DNA from 2 places in the Streptomyces sp. NPDC040545 genome. Region 1 is predicted to be linked to the other one. Evidence: predicted binding sites of a transcription regulator. Region 1 holds the regulator's gene; the other holds the start of a gene.
The links. The regulator HrcA, encoded in region 1, represses chaperone genes, less so after heat shock. The targets are predictions, from matches to a motif close to TTNGCACTCNGNNNNNCNGAGTGCNAA.
Positions count from the first base shown of each region.

Region 2: the regulator HrcA is predicted to act here: its motif matches at 1,798-1,824, upstream of groES (co-chaperone GroES).

Region 1 covers NZ_JBVIWA010000012.1:154,460-163,471, forward strand. Annotated here, with positions in the region: gene lepA (translation elongation factor 4) at 1-1,552, shown strand, start outside; gene ACZ573_RS23075 (AMP-dependent synthetase/ligase) at 1,787-3,679, shown strand; gene hemW (radical SAM family heme chaperone HemW) at 3,863-5,095, shown strand; gene ACZ573_RS23085 (DUF3097 domain-containing protein) at 5,169-5,987, opposite strand; gene ACZ573_RS23090 (MBL fold metallo-hydrolase) at 6,016-6,741, opposite strand; gene hrcA (heat-inducible transcriptional repressor HrcA) at 6,898-7,914, shown strand; gene dnaJ (molecular chaperone DnaJ) at 7,915-9,012, shown strand, end outside.
Region 2 covers NZ_JBVIWA010000001.1:234,601-243,612, reverse strand. Annotated here, with positions in the region: gene groL (chaperonin GroEL) at 1-1,233, opposite strand, end outside; gene groES (co-chaperone GroES) at 1,346-1,654, opposite strand; gene ACZ573_RS01235 (hypothetical protein) at 2,109-2,612, shown strand; gene ACZ573_RS01230 (FtsW/RodA/SpoVE family cell cycle protein) at 3,504-4,898, shown strand; partial or broken gene ACZ573_RS01225 (GntR family transcriptional regulator) at 5,349-5,963, shown strand; gene ACZ573_RS01220 (hypothetical protein) at 6,172-6,456, shown strand; gene ACZ573_RS01215 (polysaccharide deacetylase family protein) at 6,843-7,718, opposite strand; gene ACZ573_RS01210 (polysaccharide deacetylase family protein) at 7,715-8,653, opposite strand; gene ACZ573_RS01205 (class I SAM-dependent methyltransferase) at 8,799-9,012, shown strand, end outside.

The DNA.
Region 1 (9,012 bases):
CGAGGTCTCGCGCTCCCTCGCCGCGTGCGAGGGCACCGTCCTCCTGGTGGACGCCGCCCAGGGCATCGAGGCACAGACCCTCGCCAACCTGTACCTGGCGATGGAGAACGACCTCGCGATCGTCCCCGTCCTGAACAAGATCGACCTGCCGGCCGCCCAGCCGGAGAAGTTCGCCGAGGAGCTCGCGAACCTCATCGGCTGCCAGCCCGAGGACATGCTCCGGGTCTCGGCGAAGACCGGTCTCGGTGTCGAGGCGCTGCTCGACAAGGTCGTCGCCACGGTCCCGGCCCCGGTCGGCGTCAAGGACGCCCCGGCCCGCGCCATGATCTTCGACTCCGTCTACGACTCGTACCGGGGCGTCGTCACGTACGTCCGTGTGGTCGACGGGCAGCTGAACAAGCGCGAGCGCATCCGGATGATGTCCACCGGCGCCACCCACGAGCTGCTGGAGATCGGTGTCTCCTCCCCGGAGATGACCCCGTCCGACGGCATCGGCGTCGGCGAGGTGGGCTACATCATCACCGGCGTGAAGGACGTCCGTCAGTCCAAGGTCGGTGACACCATCACCAGCCTGCACAACGGCGCCACCGAGGCCCTCGGCGGCTACAAGGACCCGCGGCCGATGGTCTTCTCGGGCCTCTACCCGCTCGACGGCTCGGACTACCCGGACCTGCGCGAGGCACTGGACAAGCTGCAGCTCAACGACGCCGCGCTCGTCTACGAGCCCGAGACCTCGGCGGCGCTCGGCTTCGGCTTCCGCGTCGGCTTCCTCGGCCTGCTCCACCTGGACGTGGTCCGTGAGCGCCTGGAGCGCGAGTTCGGCCTCGACCTGATCGCCACCGCGCCCAACGTGGTCTACCGGGTGGTCATGGAGGACGGCAAGGAAGTCACCGTCACCAACCCGAGCGAGTTCCCCGAGGGCAAGATCTCGGACGTGTTCGAGCCGGTCGTCAAGGCCACCGTGCTCGCGCCCACCGAGTTCATCGGCGCGATCATGGAGCTGTGCCAGCAGCGCCGCGGCACCCTCCTCGGCATGGACTACCTCTCCGAGGACCGGGTCGAGATCCGCTACACCCTGCCGCTCGCGGAGATCGTCTTCGACTTCTTCGACCAGCTGAAGTCCAAGACGCGCGGCTACGCCTCCCTGGACTACGAACCCACGGGCGAGCAGTCCGGCAGCCTGGTCAAGGTCGACATCCTGCTGCACGGCGACAAGGTCGACGCCTTCTCCGCCGTCACGCACAAGGACGCCGCCTACGCCTACGGCGTGCGCCTCGTCGCCAAGCTGCGCGAGCTCATCCCGCGGCAGGCCTTCGAGGTGCCGATCCAGGCCGCGATCGGCTCCCGCGTCATCGCCCGCGAGACCATCCGCGCCATCCGCAAGGACGTCCTCGCCAAGTGCTACGGCGGTGACATCTCCCGTAAGCGGAAGCTGCTGGAGAAGCAGAAGGAAGGCAAGAAGCGGATGAAGATGGTCGGCTCCGTGGAGGTCCCGCAGGAGGCCTTCATCGCCGTCCTCTCCAGCGACGAGTCCGGCGGCAAGAAGAAGTAGCAGCCCCGCCGTCACCCGACGCAGACAGGCCCCCGCACTCAGGTGCGGGGGCCTGTTTCGTTATGAAGCGGCCGCTCGCGGGCCCTTACGCACGCGCCGGTCGCGCTCTAGTCTGATCACTGCTCGATGGTTACTCGCCAGTTTAAAAAGTCAACGGCTGCATACCCGCCAGTCCCCAGCGCCCCCAGCGCCCCACGCCCACGCACTACCGCGTGGATCGGTCCGGAGGATGTCGTGAGCGACACACAGACCTATCTCGAGAACCGCCCGCCCACCGTGGCGGTGCTCTTCCTTGAGCGCGTCGCAGCGACGCCCGACGACGAGGCCTACCGGTACCCGGTGCCGGCGGCCGGCGGCCAGGGCGGCGCCGACGACTGGAAATCACTCAGCTGGGGCCAGGCGGCCGAGCGGGTGTTCGCCATCGCCGCCGGGCTGATCGCTCTCGGTGTCCGGACGGAGGAGCGCGTCGCGCTCGCCTCCAACACCCGGGTCGAGTGGATCCTCTCCGACCTCGGCGTGATGTGCGCGGGCGGCGCCGTCACCACGATCTACCCCAGCACGAATGCGGACGAGTCGGCGTTCATCCTCTCGGACTCCGAGAGCCGGGTGCTCATCGCCGAGGACGCCAAGCAGCTGGCGAAGGCGCGCGAGCGCCGCGCCGACCTGCCGAACCTCGCCCACGTCGTGGTCCTGGACGCCGATGACGCGGTCGCCGCCGCAGGAGACCCCGAGGGCTGGGTGCTCTCGCTCGCCGAGCTGGAGGCACGCGGCAAGGAGTACCTCGCCAAGCACCCTGAGGCGGTCAAGGAGCGGGTAGGGGCCATCACCTCCGACCAGCTCGCCACCCTCATCTACACCTCCGGCACCACCGGCCGCCCCAAGGGTGTCCGGCTGCTGCACGACAACTGGTCGTACCTGGCCAAGGCCATGGTCGCCACCGGGCTGATCGGCAAGGAGGACGTCCAGTACCTCTGGCTGCCGCTGGCCCACGTCTTCGGCAAGGTGCTGACCTCCGGGCAGATCGAGGCCGGGCACGTGACCGCCGTCGACGGCCGGATCGACAAGATCATCGAGAACCTGCCGATCGTGCAGCCGACGTACATGGCCGCCGTTCCGCGCATCTTCGAGAAGGTCTACAACGGCGTGGCCGCCAAGGCCCGCGCCGCCGGCGGAGCCAAGTACAAGATCTTCAAGTGGTCGGCCGGCGTCGCCCGCGAGTACGCGAAGGTCACGCAGGACAACTTCCGCCGCACCGGCCAGGCGACCGCCCCCTTCGGCCTCACCACCAAGCACAAGATCGCCGACGCGCTCGTCTACTCCAAGCTCCGCGAGGCCTTCGGCGGGAAGCTGCGCGCCGCCGTCTCCGGCGCCTCCGCCCTGGCCCCCGAGATCGGCTTCTTCTTCTCCGGCGCGGGCGTCCACATCCTGGAGGGCTACGGCCTGACCGAGTCCAGCGCGGCCTCCTTCGTCAACCCGGGCGAGGCCTACCGCACCGGCACCGTCGGCAAGCCGCTCCCCGGTACCGAGGTCCGCATCGCCGACGACGGCGAGGTCCTGCTGCGCGGCCCCGGCATCATGCAGGGCTACCACCGGCAGCCGGACAAGACCGCCGAGGTCCTGGAGTCCGACGGCTGGCTGCACACGGGCGACATCGGCGAGCTGTCTGCCGACGGCTATCTGCGCATCACCGACCGCAAGAAGGACCTGATCAAGACCTCGGGCGGCAAGTACGTCGCCCCGGCGGAGATCGAGGGCCAGTTCAAGGCGATCTGCCCGTACGTGTCGACGATCGTCGTGCACGGCGCCGACCGTAACTTCTGCTCGGCGCTGATCGCCCTCGACGAGCCGTCGATCCTGACCTGGGCGGCCGAGAACGGGCTGGAGGGCAAGACGTACGGCGAGGTCCTGGCGGCGCCGGAGACCAACCGCCTGATCGAGACGTACGTACAGACCCTGAACGAGGGCCTGCAGCGCTGGCAGACGGTCAAGAAGTTCCGGCTGCTGCCGCGCGACCTCGACGTCGAGCACGGCGACCTCACGCCCAGCCTGAAGCTGAAGCGACCGGTGGTCGAGCGTGAGTTCAAGCACCTGATCGAGGAGATGTACGAGGGGTCCCGCGAGGCGTAACGCCTGCCGCGGGCCTGGCCGGGCGGGGCGGCGGACCGCCCCGCGGACCCCGCCGTTCCCGGGCGGCCGCGGGTGTCGGCCGCGTGCCGGCTCCCGGGGCTCCGCCCCGGACCCCGCGCCTCGAACGCCGGCGGGGCCGGATGTGTCGACGGCGGGGCTTTTCCGGTGCGGGATGATGGGGGTATGCCTTCCGCACTCCCCGACGGTGAACCCATGCCCGAAGACGGCGCGCTGCCGTCCGATGCCCTGGCGGGCGCGGGGGAGCGGCCGCTCGGTTTCTACCTGCACGTCCCCTACTGCGCCACGCGCTGCGGGTACTGCGACTTCAACACCTACACGGCCACCGAGCTGCGGGGCACCGGCGGTGTGCTCGCCTCCCGGGAGAACTACGCCGACACCCTGATCGACGAGGTCAGGCTGGCGCGCAAGGTGCTCGGCGACGACCCGCGCGAGGTCCGGACCGTCTTCGTCGGCGGCGGCACGCCCACGCTGCTGCCCGCCGCCGACCTCGTACGCATGCTCGCGGCGATCCGGGACGAATTCGGCCTGGCCGAGGACGCAGAGATCACCACGGAGGCCAATCCGGAGTCGGTGGACCCGAAGTACCTGGCCGAGCTGCGCGCCGGGGGCTTCAACCGGGTCTCCTTCGGCATGCAGAGCGCCAAGCAGCACGTCCTGAAGGTGCTCGACCGCACCCACACGCCGGGGCGCCCCGAGGCGTGCGTCGCGGAGGCGCGGGCCGCGGGCTTCGAGCACGTCAACCTCGACCTGATCTACGGCACGCCCGGGGAGTCGGACGAGGACTGGCGGGCGACCCTCTCGGCGGCGCTGGGCGCCGGGCCGGACCACATCAGCGCCTACGCGCTGATCGTCGAGGAGGGCACGCAGCTGGCGCGGCGGATCCGCCGCGGCGAGGTCCCGATGACGGACGACGACGTCCACGCCGACCGGTACCTGATCGCGGACTCGGTCATGGCCGAGGCCGGGTACTCCTGGTACGAGGTCTCCAACTGGGCCACCTCGGAGGCCGGCCGCTGCCTGCACAACGAGCTGTACTGGCGCGGCGCCGACTGGTGGGGCGCGGGGCCGGGTGCGCACTCGCACGTGGGCGGGGTGCGGTGGTGGAACGTGAAGCACCCGGGCGCGTACGCCGCGGCGCTGGCGGAGGGCCGTTCCCCGGGCGCGGGGCGCGAGCTCCTCTCCGGGGAGGACCGGCGGGTGGAGCGGATCCTGCTGGAGCTCCGGCTGGTGGACGGGGTGCCGTTGTCGCTGCTGGCCCCGGCCGGGCTCGCCGCCTCCCGCAAGGCCCTGGCGGACGGTCTGCTGGCCCCTGGCCCGTACGAGGGCGGGCGGGCCGTACTGACCCTGCGGGGGCGGTTGCTGGCCGACGCCGTGGTCCGGGACCTGGTGGACTAGCCTGCGGCGCCGTTGCCGGGGGCGCCGCCCCCGGCCCCGGCGCCTCGAACGCCGGCGGGGCTGAAAGACCGCCTCAAGCGCCGGCGGGGCTGGGTGGGGCTGTGACGTGGTCGATGAGGTGTTCCACCGAGCCCAGGAGGGTGGGTTCCAGGTCGCGGTACGAGGTGACCCGGGACAGGATGTGCTGCCAGGCGGCGCCCGTGTTCTCCGGCCAGCCCAGGGCCCGGCAGACGCCGGTCTTCCAGTCCTGGCCGGGCGGGATCACCGGCCACGCGGAGATGCCCAGCGCGGACGGCTTCACCGCCTGCCAGACGTCCACGTACGGGTGGCCCACGATCAGGACGTCCGGCGAGGTCACCGACGCCGCGATACGGGACTCCTTTGACCCCGGGACGAGGTGGTCGACCAGGACGCCGAGGCGGGCGTCCGGCGCCGGGGCGAAGTCGGCGACGACGGCCGGGAGGTCGTCGATGCCCTCCAGGTACTCCACCACCACGCCCTCGATCCGCAGATCGTCACCCCAGACCCGCTCCACCAGCTCCGCGTCGTGCCGGCCCTCGACGTAGATCCGGCCGGCCCGCGCCACCCGCGCCCGCGCCCCGGGCACCGCCAGCGAGCCCGAGGCCGTCAGGAGCGGCCCGGAGGGCCTGCGGGCGGGGCGGACCAGGGTGACCACGTCGCCGTCCAGCAGGAACCCGCGCGGCTCCATCGGGAACACCCGCCGCTTGCCGAAGCGGTCCTCCAGGGTCACCGTGCCCGCCTCGCAGGCCACCACCGCGCCGCAGAAGTCCGTACCGGCCACCTCGACCACCAGGTCCAGGTCCGCCGCCACCTCAGGCACGGCCTTGGGTCGCTTCCACTGCGGGGTCAGGTCGGGGGAGTACTCGCGCATCCGGCCGACAGTAGGAGAGCCGCGCGCGTCACGCCTCCGACACGCCGAAACGGGCCGCCAGTGTGGCGCGTTGGGCACGGACGAAGTCCGCCCCGACCACCGCTCCGTGACCCGGCACGTACAGTGCGTCGTCGCCGCCCAGCGACAGCAGCCGGTCCAGGGCCGCGGGCCACTGCCCGGGCCTGGCGTCCGGCCCCACCGAGGGCTCGCCCGATTCCTCGACCAGGTCCCCGCAGAAGACCACCTCGCGCTCGCCCGGCACGAAGACGGCCAGGTCGTGCCCGGTGTGCCCGGGCCCCACATTCGCCAGCAGCACCTGTACGCCGCCCAGTTCCAGCGTCCACTCGCCCGACACCGCGTGCCCGGGCGGCACCAGCAGGTCCACCGCCTGCGCCGCCTCCGCCTCCGCGAGCCCGTGCCGTACCGCGTCCCCGCGCAGCTCCTCGCGCCCCGTCGACAGCAGTGCGGCCAGCCCGACCGCCCCGAACACCTCGGCCCCGGCGAAGGCGGCCCCGCCCAGGACGTGATCGAAATGACCGTGCGTGAATGCGATATGGGTCACGCGCCGCCCTGTCAGCCGCTCCGCCTCGGCCCGCACCTGGGCGCCCTCGCGTACACACGAACCGGGGTCGATCAGAAGGACCGAATCCTCGCCCACCACCAGCCCCACGGTGCAGTCCCACACCGGCAGCCGCCGCCGGCCGGCCCGTCCCGTCAGCCGTTCCCAGCCGGACTCTTCCCAACGCACGTCCATACCGCGACGCTACCCTGGCGGGCCTCCCTTGCCAGGGGCTTACCGCCCGGCCGTACACTGAGCGGGGGCTCTCTGGCACTCGAACGATCAGAGTGCCAACGAACACGGCAGAACACGGCAGAACACGGCAACGGACCACAGCTGGAGGTGTGCGCGATGCTCAGCGAACGCAGACTCGAAGTGCTGCGCGCCATCGTCCAGGACTACGTCGGGACGGAGGAGCCGGTCGGCTCCAAGGCGCTCACGGAGCGGCACCGGCTCGGCGTCTCGCCCGCCACCGTGCGCAACGACATGGCCGTGCTGGAGGAGGAGGGCTACATCGCCCAGCCCCACACCAGCGCCGGCCGGATTCCCACCGACAAGGGCTACCGGCTCTTCGTCGACAGGCTGGCGGGGGTCAAGCCGCTGTCGTCGCCCGAGCGCCGGGCCATCCAGAACTTCCTCGACGGCGCCGTCGACCTCGACGACGTGGTCGGCCGCACGGTGCGGCTGCTCGCGCAGCTCACCCGGCAGGTCGCCGTCGTCCAGTACCCGAGCCTGACCCGGTCGACCGTCCGGCACGTGGAGCTGCTCTCGCTCGCTCCCGCGCGCCTGATGCTCGTACTGATCACGGACACCGGGCGGGTCGAGCAGCGGCTCATCGACTGCCCGAGCCCCTTCGGGGAGACCTCGCTGGCGGACCTGCGGGCCCGGCTGAACAGCCGGGTCGTCGGGCGCCGCTTCACCGATGTGCCCCCGCTCGTCCAGGACCTCCCCGAATCCTTCGAGGCCGAGGACCGCGGCACGGTCTCCACCGTGCTCGGGACCCTCCTCGAAACCCTGGTCGAGGAAGCCGAAGAGCGGCTGATGATCGGCGGTACCGCCAATCTCACCCGCTTCGGACACGATTTTCCCCTGACGATCAGGCCGGTGCTCGAAGCGCTGGAGGAGCAGGTCGTGCTCCTCAAGCTGCTGGGCGAGGCCAACGAGTCGGGAATGGCCGTACGGATCGGGCATGAGAACGCCTACGAGGGACTGAACTCCACGTCGGTCGTCTCGGTCGGTTACGGTTCGGGCGGCGAAGCAGTCGCCAAACTCGGCGTGGTCGGACCGACCCGCATGGACTACCCCGGAACGATGGGAGCGGTACGCGCAGTGGCACGTTACGTCGGACAGATCCTGGCGGAGTCGTAAGTGGCCACGGACTACTACGCCGTTCTCGGCGTGCGCCGCGACGCATCGCAGGACGAGATCAAGAAGGCCTTCCGGCGCCTCGCGCGTGAACTCCACCCGGATGTGAATCCGGACCCGAAGACGCAGGAGCGCTTCAAGGAGATCAACGCGGCCTACGAGGTGCTCTCGGACCCGCAGAAGAAGCAGGTCTACGACCTCGGCGGCGACCCGCTGTCCTCCTCGGGCGGCGGCGGCGGAGCGGGCGGCTTCGGAGCGGGTGGCTTCGGCAACTTCTCCGACATCATGGACGCCTTCTTCGGCCAGGCCTCGCAGCGCGGCCCGCGCTCGCGGACCCGGCGCGGCCAGGACGCGATGATCCGTCTGGACCTGGAGCTGGACGAGGCGGCCTTCGGGACCACCAAGGACATCCAGGTCGACACGGCCGTCGTCTGCAACACCTGCTCCGGTGAGGGCGCCGCTCCTGGCACCTCGGCGCAGACATGTGACATGTGCCGCGGCCGCGGTGAGGTCTCGCAGGTCACCCGGTCCTTCCTGGGCCAGGTCATGACCTCGCGCCCCTGCCCGCAGTGCCAGGGCTTCGGCACCGTGGTCCCGACCCCGTGCCACGAGTGCGCGGGCGACGGCCGGGTCCGCTCCCGCCGCAGTCTCACGGTCAAGATCCCGGCCGGTGTCGAGAACGGCACCCGGATCCAGCTCGCGGGCGAGGGTGAGGTCGGCCCCGGCGGCGGCCCCGCCGGCGACCTGTACGTGGAGATCCACGAGCTGGCGCACCCGACCTTCCAGCGGCGCGGGGACGACCTGCACTGCACGGTCACCATCCCGATGACGGCGGCCGCGCTGGGCACCAAGTGCCCGCTGGAGACGCTGGACGGGCTGGAGGAGATCGACATCCGGCCCGGCACCGGGTCCGGCCAGGCGATCCCGCTGCACGGGCGCGGTGTCACCCACCTGCGCGGTGGTGGACGCGGCGACCTGATCGTGCACGTCGAGGTCACCACCCCGGGCAAGCTGGACGCCCAGCAGGAGGACCTGCTCCGCCAGCTGGCGAAGCTGCGCGGCGAGGAGCGGCCGATGGGTCAGTTCGCGCCGGGTCAGCAG
Region 2 (9,012 bases), on a different contig from region 1:
GATGCCCTCCTCGACCGCGGCGCGGGTCGCCGAGATGGCGTCCTCGAGACGGTGCTTCTTCTCCTTGAGCTCCACCTCGGTGGCGGCGCCGACCTTGATGACGCAGACGCCGCCGGCGAGCTTCGCCAGGCGCTCCTGCAGCTTCTCGCGGTCCCAGTCCGAGTCCGTGGACTCGATCTCGGCCTTGATCTGGTTGACGCGGCCGAGGACCTCGTCGTGGCTGCCGCCACCGTCGACGATGGTGGTGTCGTCCTTGGAGATGGTCACGCGGCGGGCGGAGCCCAGTACGTCCAGACCGGCCTGGTCGAGCTTGAGGCCGACCTCCTCGGCGATGACGGTGGCACCGGTGAGGGTGGCCATGTCCTGGAGCATCGCCTTGCGACGGTCACCGAAGCCGGGGGCCTTGACGGCGACCGCGTTGAAGGTGCCGCGGATCTTGTTGACGACGAGGGTGGAGAGCGCCTCGCCCTCGACGTCCTCGGCGATGATCAGCAGCGGCTTGGAGGCGCCGGCCTGGATGACCTTCTCCAGCAGCGGCAGCAGGTCCTGGATCGAGGAGATCTTGCCCTGGTTGATCAGGATGTACGGGTCGTCGAGGACGGCCTCCATACGCTCCTGGTCGGAGACCATGTACGGCGAGAGGTAGCCCTTGTCGAAGGCCATGCCCTCGGTGAACTCCAGCTCCAGGCCGAAGGTGTTGGACTCCTCGACGGTGATGACACCGTCCTTGCCGACCTTGTCCATCGCCTCGGCGATGAGCTCGCCGACCTGCTGGTCCTGCGCGGAGAGCGCGGCCACGGCGGCGATGTCGGACTTGTCCTCGATCGGGCGGGCGGTCGCGAGGAGCTCCTCGGACACGGCCTTGACCGCGGCGTCGATGCCCTTCTTCAGGGCGGCCGGGGACGCACCCGCGGCGACGTTGCGCAGACCCTCGCGGACCAGCGCCTGGGCCAGCACGGTGGCGGTGGTGGTGCCGTCACCCGCGATGTCGTTGGTCTTGGTCGCCACCTCCTTCACGAGCTGCGCGCCCAGGTTCTCGTACGGGTCGTCCAGCTCGACCTCGCGAGCGATGGTGACACCGTCGTTGGTGATGGTGGGGGCGCCGAACTTCTTGTCGATGACGACGTTGCGGCCCTTGGGGCCGATCGTCACCTTGACCGTGTCGGCAAGCTTGTTGACGCCGCGCTCGAGGGCGCGACGGGCGTCCTCGTCGAACTTCAGGATCTTCGCCATGGGAGCGGTTCAGCCCTCTCGAAAACTCGGGTTTAACGAGCTGCGCCCCTCGCCGCCCGGCAATCAGCGGGGTGACCAGGGGCGCAGCTCAAAGCAGTACTGATGAAGAGAATTACTTCTCGACGATCGCGAGCACGTCGCGAGCCGAGAGGACGAGGTACTCCTCGCCGCTGTACTTCACTTCGGTGCCGCCGTACTTGCTGTAGAGCACGATGTCGCCGACGGTGACGTCCAGCGGGAGACGCTGGCCGTCCTCGAAGCGACCCGGGCCCACCGCGAGGACGACGCCCTCCTGGGGCTTCTCCTTCGCGGTGTCCGGGATGACCAGGCCGGAGGCCGTGGTCTGCTCGGCGTCGAGCGGCTGGACCACAATGCGGTCCTCAAGCGGCTTGATGGCAACCTTGGAGCTGGCGGTCGTCACGATCCGACCTCCCCCTTCGGAGATCCGGGGTTAACTGTCTGAGGTGGCGACCAGGTCGATCCGTCGTCGCGGGTGCCGGATCTGCCTGTCGCTGTGTTGGCACTCACCGGGGGTGAGTGCCAGGTGCGAGACTATTCCGGTGATTAGCACTCGGTCAAGCGGAGTGCCAATTCCCGACCGTCGGGCGTTGCGCGAAGGAGAACCGGAACGTCGGCCACCGGGGCGCACGGACAGGGGGGATCGCCCCCCTCAGCGCCCTGACCAGGCGAAACGCAGAGCCGCGCCGACGCGACACCGCCGCGAACGCGGCGGGCCTGACGATCAGGATCTCCGCGTTCCGGTCGGCCGGAAGGCGACGTCCGCGCGGGGCGGTGGGAGTGGCGTCGGTGGCGATACCGATCACAGGGCCGGAAAATCGCACGCACGTCCGTGCGACCTCACTACTGTCCCCGGTATGACCAGGACGAACTCCGGCGTGCGATGGATCCATGCCTTCCCGATCTCGATCGGCATCGCCGCCGGGATCTTCATGTACTCCGCGGCCGTACCCCGGCTGATCACCCAACTGACGGGGGTGGAAGGCACGTTCAGCGCGGACATCTGCACGTGGGGCGACTTCGACTCCGAAGGGGACCGGAGCATGTCGTGCGCGGGGGACTTCACCGCCTCCGACGGATCGTTCACCCTCTCGGGGATCGAGATCGACGGCGTGTTCGACGACCGGCCGAAGGCGCCGGTGGCCGCCCTCGTCAGCGGGCCGGCGGCCGACCATGCCGTACAGACGGACCTCGGCACCTCGCTCGCGCCGATGGGCGTGGGGCTGATCGCCTTCGCGTTCCCGGCCTGGGCGCTGACCGCGGCCACCCGGGACGCCGTCGACCGCCGCAGACGTCGCCGGAACCGCCCGCCGGAGCCGGCCGCCGACCCCAACTCGTGGGGGCCCCTGCCGTCTGCGTGACCCGTGCGGGGTGCTCGGTGGTGTGGCTTCCCTGCCGTGGTGGGTCGCCTCAATCGCCGGCCGGTCCCCTGCGGGGTGCCCTGCGGTCGGCTCGGCGGCACGGATCCCTCCTGCCGTGGTGGGTCGCCTCAATCGCCGGCCGGTCCCCTGCGGGGTGCCCTGCGGTCGGCTCGGCGGCACGGATCCCTCCTGCCGAGGTGGGTCGCCTCAATCGCCGGCGGGGCTGGGTGGTGTGGGGCGGTGCCCCGCACGAGGGTCTCCTCGGCTCGGCGCGTGCGGGCTCGTCACGGCCAGACGGCCGTGGTCGCGCCTCGTCCTGCGGGGACCCTCCTGCGTGTCCCCGCCCCACGGCAGGGCTTCGACAGCGCGGCTCCCATCCCTCTGTGGGCTTCGACGGCCTGAGGGGTGGGGGGACGGGGCGGGGTGTCCCCGCAGGACGAGCGCGCGACCACCGGGTACGGCCGAGACACGCCCGCACGCGCCGAGCCGAGGAGACACCCCGCCCCGGCACCCCACCCCGCCCCCTGCCGACAAACCCGCCACCCCCAGCCCCGCCGGCGATTGAGGCGCGGGACCGGGCAGCGCCCGGCCTGGATCCGCCCGCCCCGCACACCGCCGAGCCACCCGCAGGGCAACCGCGGGTCCGGGCAGCGCCCGGCAGACAGCCCGCGCCCGGCACACGGCCCGCGCCCGGCAGACGGCCCAAAGGAACCACGGGGAGGGCTTCAACGTCGTAGATGATATGAAGATAAAGCGCCTCATTGCCGAGCAGATCGGACCCAAAGCTTCCGCTGACCCCGGCGCACCGGGCGCCACGTCCTCACCCGAGGCGGCACCCCCGCCGCCCCCGCCGCCCTTCCCGTCCGCCCCCAAGGACGCCGGCGGCATCCCGTGCGTGGGCTGAAACCCCTGACGTCGGCGGTCGCCCGCCGCCGCACCGAGGCGCTGCTCCTGGTCTTCGTCATCGCCATCGCCGTCTTCGGCCACGCCGCCGCAGGCCTCGCCATGAACGGCGAGCTGCCGCCCAAATTCGTCGACTTCACCATCAGCATGACCCTGCTGTCCCTGGTGGGACATCTGGGCATACGCCGTTTCGCGGCCTACGCCGACCCACTGATCTTCCCGCTCGCCATGCTGCTGACCGGCCTCGGACTGGTGCTGCTGCACCGCCTCGACCAGGGCTACATCGAGCGCTACAACTCGGACGCGAACGCCCCCGGCCAGCTGATGTGGACGGTCGTCGGGGTCGCCGCCTGCCTGCTGGTGCTGGCGCTGCTGCGCGACCACCGGCTGCTGCAGCGGTTCATCTACATCAACATGGCCGTCGCGCTGGTGCTGCTGATCGCGCCGGCCTTCTTCGGCGCGGACACCTACGGTGCGAAGCGCTGGATCAAACTCTTCGGCTTCTCGCTGCAGCCCGGCGAGTTCGTGAAGATCATGATCGCGATCTTCTTCGCCGGCTACCTGGTCATCCACCGGGACTCGCTGGCTCTGACGGGCCGCAGGTTCCTGGGCATGCGGCTGCCCCCGATGCGCCAGCTCGGCCCGATCGTCACGGTGTGGATCATCTCGATGCTGGTCCTGGTCTTCGAACGCGACCTCGGCACCTCGCTGATCTTCTTCGGGGTGTTCGTGGTGATGCTGTACGTCGCCACCGAGCGCACCAGCTGGATCGTCTGCGGCCTGCTCATGGCCTCGGCGGGCGCCTTCGTGGTCGGTTCGACGGAGCCGCACGTCAAGGCACGCGTGGCCGCGTGGCTCAACCCGCTGTCGTACTACTGGGAGAACCGGCCGCCCGGAGTCACCTCGGACCAGTCGGCGCAGGCCCTGTTCAGCTTCGGCACCGGCGGCGTCTCCGGCACGGGCCTCGGCATGGGGCACCCCGAGCTGATCGCGTTCGCCGGGCGCAGCGACTTCATCCTGACCACGGTGGGCGAGGAGCTGGGCCTGGCCGGGGTCATGGCCGTACTGATCCTCTACGCGCTCCTCGTGCAGCGGGGGCTACGGATGGCACTCGGCGCGCGCGACCCCTTCGGCAAGTTGCTCGCGGTGGGCCTGGCCGCGGCGCTGGCCCTGCAGGTCTTCGTGGTCGCGGGCGGCGTGACGGGCCTGATCCCCCTGACGGGCAAGGCTCTGCCGTTCCTGGCCAAGGGCGGCTCATCCCTCCTGGCCAACTGGATCATGATCGCGCTGCTCCTCCGCATCAGCGACAGCGCGGAACGCCAACGCGAGGCGGACACCCACGGCCCGGTGGAAACGACGATCACGCCGACAGTGCGGGTGTAGGGGGCGGGAGCTGCTCGGTCGGCATCAGGGATGCGTATGGGGGTTTCCCGTCAGTCTCATCGTCTCTCCGGTTCGGGCCGGTCCCTCAAGGGCGCTCGTTCCTCGCGTCGCTTCGCGATGGCCTTCGGCCACCCTTGACCGACCGTCCCGCCCCGGACACACGAAGACCGCCGGGAAACCCCCGAAGGAACGGGCCGGGCGGCCAGAGATGCCCAAGCAGATCCCGCTGGGCACGGTCCCGAGACGGGCCCGTCCGGACCAGGCCCGGGTCGGGGGAAGCACGCCCGATCGCTACGCGCTCCTCGATCACAGCGACTGCGACCCGTCTGGGGTTGCCGGAGGCAGTTCTCGTCCACCAGCCCAGACCGGACTACACATCGCTTTGGCCGCACCTGCCGCCACCCTCACGGAGGAGACGCCTTTCATCTCGCTGATGGACACCTGCCTGCGGCCCTAGGGTGTTGGAACGCAGAAGGGGTGATCGGTTTCATGACCAGCCAGGACAGCGGGAGTGCCGGTAACTTCGTCCGGGCGTTCAAGCCTCTGCGGCGGCGCGGTATCCAGCGGCTGGCGCAGGAGCAGTGGGGCTCGGGGCGGTCCGTCTGGTCCACCGATTCCGAGGATCGGGAGCTGGTCGTCGACCAGATCGACGTACGAGCGGAAGAGGCGGACGACCGCGTCTGCGACGCGCTGGGCGTTCCGGCGGGGGCTCAGGTGTGGGTCCGCAGCCGCCGCTTCGTGCTTGACGGCAAGCCCGTGCTGTTCGCGGTGTCGTACCTGCCGGCGGACATCGTCGGGGACTCTGCCATCACACAGGCCGACACCGGTCCGGGCGGGACGTACGCGCGGCTGGCCGAGCTGGGGCATGCGCCCGTTCATTTCCGGGAGGAGATCCGCTCCCGGATGCCTTCGGCCGGTGAGGCCGAGCGGCTGTCGCTCTCCATGGGCACGCCTGTCATCCAGATCGTGCGCACCGCGTTCGCCGAAGGCGGGCGAGCCGTTGAGATCAACGAGATGACGCTGGACTCCGCTTCCTACGTGCTGGAGTACGACTTCGACGCCTGAGAGGGTCTGCCCGCGCACCGCGTCGGCGGGGCGAGGATCCGGTCGGCCGCACCCTGGCGGGCGCTCGTCCGACCCCGGGGTGCCGCCCGTTCGCGCGGCCGACGAGGTCTCTTCCGGTGATTGGCGGGGGCCGCGCGGGCCGAGTGGGGACGGTCCGGGTACGTCCTCTTCGCAACGACGACGCCGAGCACCGTTGAGGGGATCAACCATGTACGCAGCAGTCCGGCGGTATGAAGGCGTGACCGACCCGGCCGAGGCCGGACGCATCGTCGACGAGGGGTTCGTGCCGATCATGCGCCAGGTTTCCGGTTTCGTGGCGTACTTCTGGGTCGACGCCGGGGGCGGGGTGATGGTGTCCACGAGCGTCTTCCGGGACCGTGCGGGCGCCGACGAGTCGGTCGAGAGGGCTGCGCAGTTCGTCCGCGAGAACCTGGCTCAGTTCCTGCCCAACCCTCCGCAGGTGACGGCCGGCAAGGTCGTCGCCTCCGGCTAGGTTCTGCCGGTGGTCCAGGACGGGCCGGAGACGCTGAGACGTGAGGAGCGCGTAGCGATCGGACGCGCTCCCCCGCCCCGGACCCTGGTCCGTGATGGGCCCCGTCTCTGGACCGTGCTCACCGGGATCTGCCTGGGCATCTCTGGCCGCCCCGTCCCTGGAAAGGACGCCCGGCCCGTTCCTTTGGGGGTTTCCCGGCAGTTTTCGTATGTCCGGGGCGGGGCGGTCGGTCAAGGGTGGAGCGCAGCGACATCGCGAAGCGACGCGACGTAGGAGCGCCCTTGAGGGACCGGCCCGAACCGGAGAGACGATGAGACTGACGGGAAACCCCCATACACACCCCCGACGCCGCCCGAGTGGCTCCCGCCCCGGGCCCCGTCCCCGCCCTACAGGTAGTCCTCCAGGAGGCCTATGCGGTAGCCCTGTTCCTGGATGCGCTGGAGCATGCGCGTCGTCATCTGGGTTTCCGTCGCGCCCTTGAGCTCACCCGGGCCGCGGAAGTGGGCGAGGATGATGTCGCCCGGCTTGAGGGCGGAGCCCTCGGCGTACTGGAAGTTGTTGATCTGCATCGAGACCCGCCACAGCACCAGGGACGAGACTCCGCACTCCGAGGCGGCCCGGAGGGTGTCGTCGTTGTAGTTGCCGAAGGGCGGGCGGAAAAGCGGCGGGCGCTTGCCGAAGCGCTTCTCCAGGCGTTCCTGCTGGCCGCATATCTCCTTCTTCTGCGCCTCGAAGGAGAGGGTCCGCAGATTCGGGTGCGTCAGCGTGTGGTTGTTTATCGTGCTCGCCGAGCCGTTGTCGCGGATCTTCTCGAAGTGCCCGTAGTCCGACGAAGCCACGTTGTCCGTGAGGAACATGCTGATCGGCAGCTTGAGGTCGGCCGCCATCTTCAGGAACTCGGGGTCCTTCTCCGCGCCGTCGTCGAAGGTCAGGAAGACGACCTTGTCGTCCGCCGGGACGGGTATTCGGTTTATCACCGGGACCTTGCCCGCGCCCGGCTTGGGGATCTGCGGCTTCTGGGCCGGCTTGGGCGCGTACTGGAGGGGGGCCGTCAGGCCCCACTTCTTGTACGCCTCGTCGGAGGCGCCCCCCGGTGCCGGCGAAGCCGTCGACGGCGCGGCGCTGCCGGCCTCCGGTGTCGGCTGCGCCGTCTTGGCGGCCAGTCGTTCGGTGGGTGCCGCGCTGTCCCCGCACCCCGTCAGGGACAGCGCGAGCGCGCCGGCCGCCAGCGTTCCGGCTACCAACCGGCGCGCGTGCTTCACAGATAGTCCTCCAGGCGAGCCACGGCGTATCCCTTGTCCGTGACGGTCTTCATGACATGACGGATCATGTCAGGCATCGTGCCCTTCCAGTCGTCCTTGCCCCGGAAGTGAGTGAGGATGATGTCACCGGGGTGCAGATCGCGGTCCCATTCCCGGTAGTCCATCCGGTTGGTGAACGCCTCCGCGTTCCACAGCGGGACCGCCTTGATGCCGCAGGACTTCGCCGCGCGCAGCGTGTCCTGGTTGTAGTTGCCGTACGGCGGGCGGAAGAGGGTCGGCCGCTTGCCGAACTGCTTCTGGATCGTGTCCTGCTGGCCGCAGATCTCCTCGCGCTGCTGCTCGTACGACAGGCCGGGCATGTAGCGGTGGTTGAGCGTGTGGTTGTTCAGGGTGACGCCCGCGGCCTGCATCTGCTTGAAGTACGGATAGTTGTCCCGTACAACGTAGTCGCTGAGGAAGGCCGTGTACGGGATCTTGAGCTCCTGCATCATCTTCAGGAACTCGGGGTCCTTCTCCGAGCCGTCGTCGATCGTCAGGAAGACGACCTTGTCCTCGGTGGGGACCGTGGTGAAGACGTTCGGGTACTCCTCCTGGTCCTCCACCTCGAAGCCTTCGCGCGTGGTGATCTCGGGCTTCACCTTCGGCGCCGGCGGGGCGGCGAGCGGGGTCTTGCGCAGGCCCCACTTCTTCGCCGCGACGACGCGCGCCTGCTGGGCCTCCTTGGCCTTCTCGGCGGCGCTGAGCGCGCCCGCCGCGCCCGCCTCCGCGGCCTTCGCCTTCGCGGCCTTGTCCGGCCCGGAGTCCCCGGAGCCGCACGCCGTCCCGACGGCGGCGACGAGCAGGGCCGCGACGGCCACCCCGAACCGGCCGCGCGGACCTGCCGCGTACCGGTGACCTTGTTGCGACTTATTTCCTTTTTGTCGTACTAGCTGCATAGCAGCGCATCCTGGCATCCGACACACGGGCTCCCCGGAAGACACCGCGAACGCGGTCCCACCTTCCTTCGACTGGCCCACACCGTCCGGTCCGGGGCGCCCGCCCGCGCCGCCCCCGGGCCGGCCCGTCGCCGACAATGGACCCGTGACCCCCGAAGACTTCGCCGCCCTCCTCACCCCCGAGGGCCGCGCCCTCCTGGACTCGCTCCGCGACTACGACCCCTCCCAGGAGCTGGCCGTCGCCACGCGGCTGCGCCGCGAGCACCCCGCCGCCCTGGTCTCCGCCGCGCTCGGGCAGGCCCGGCTGCGGCAGCGCGCGGTGGCGAAGTTCGGCGCCGAGGACGCCTTCCGGATGTACT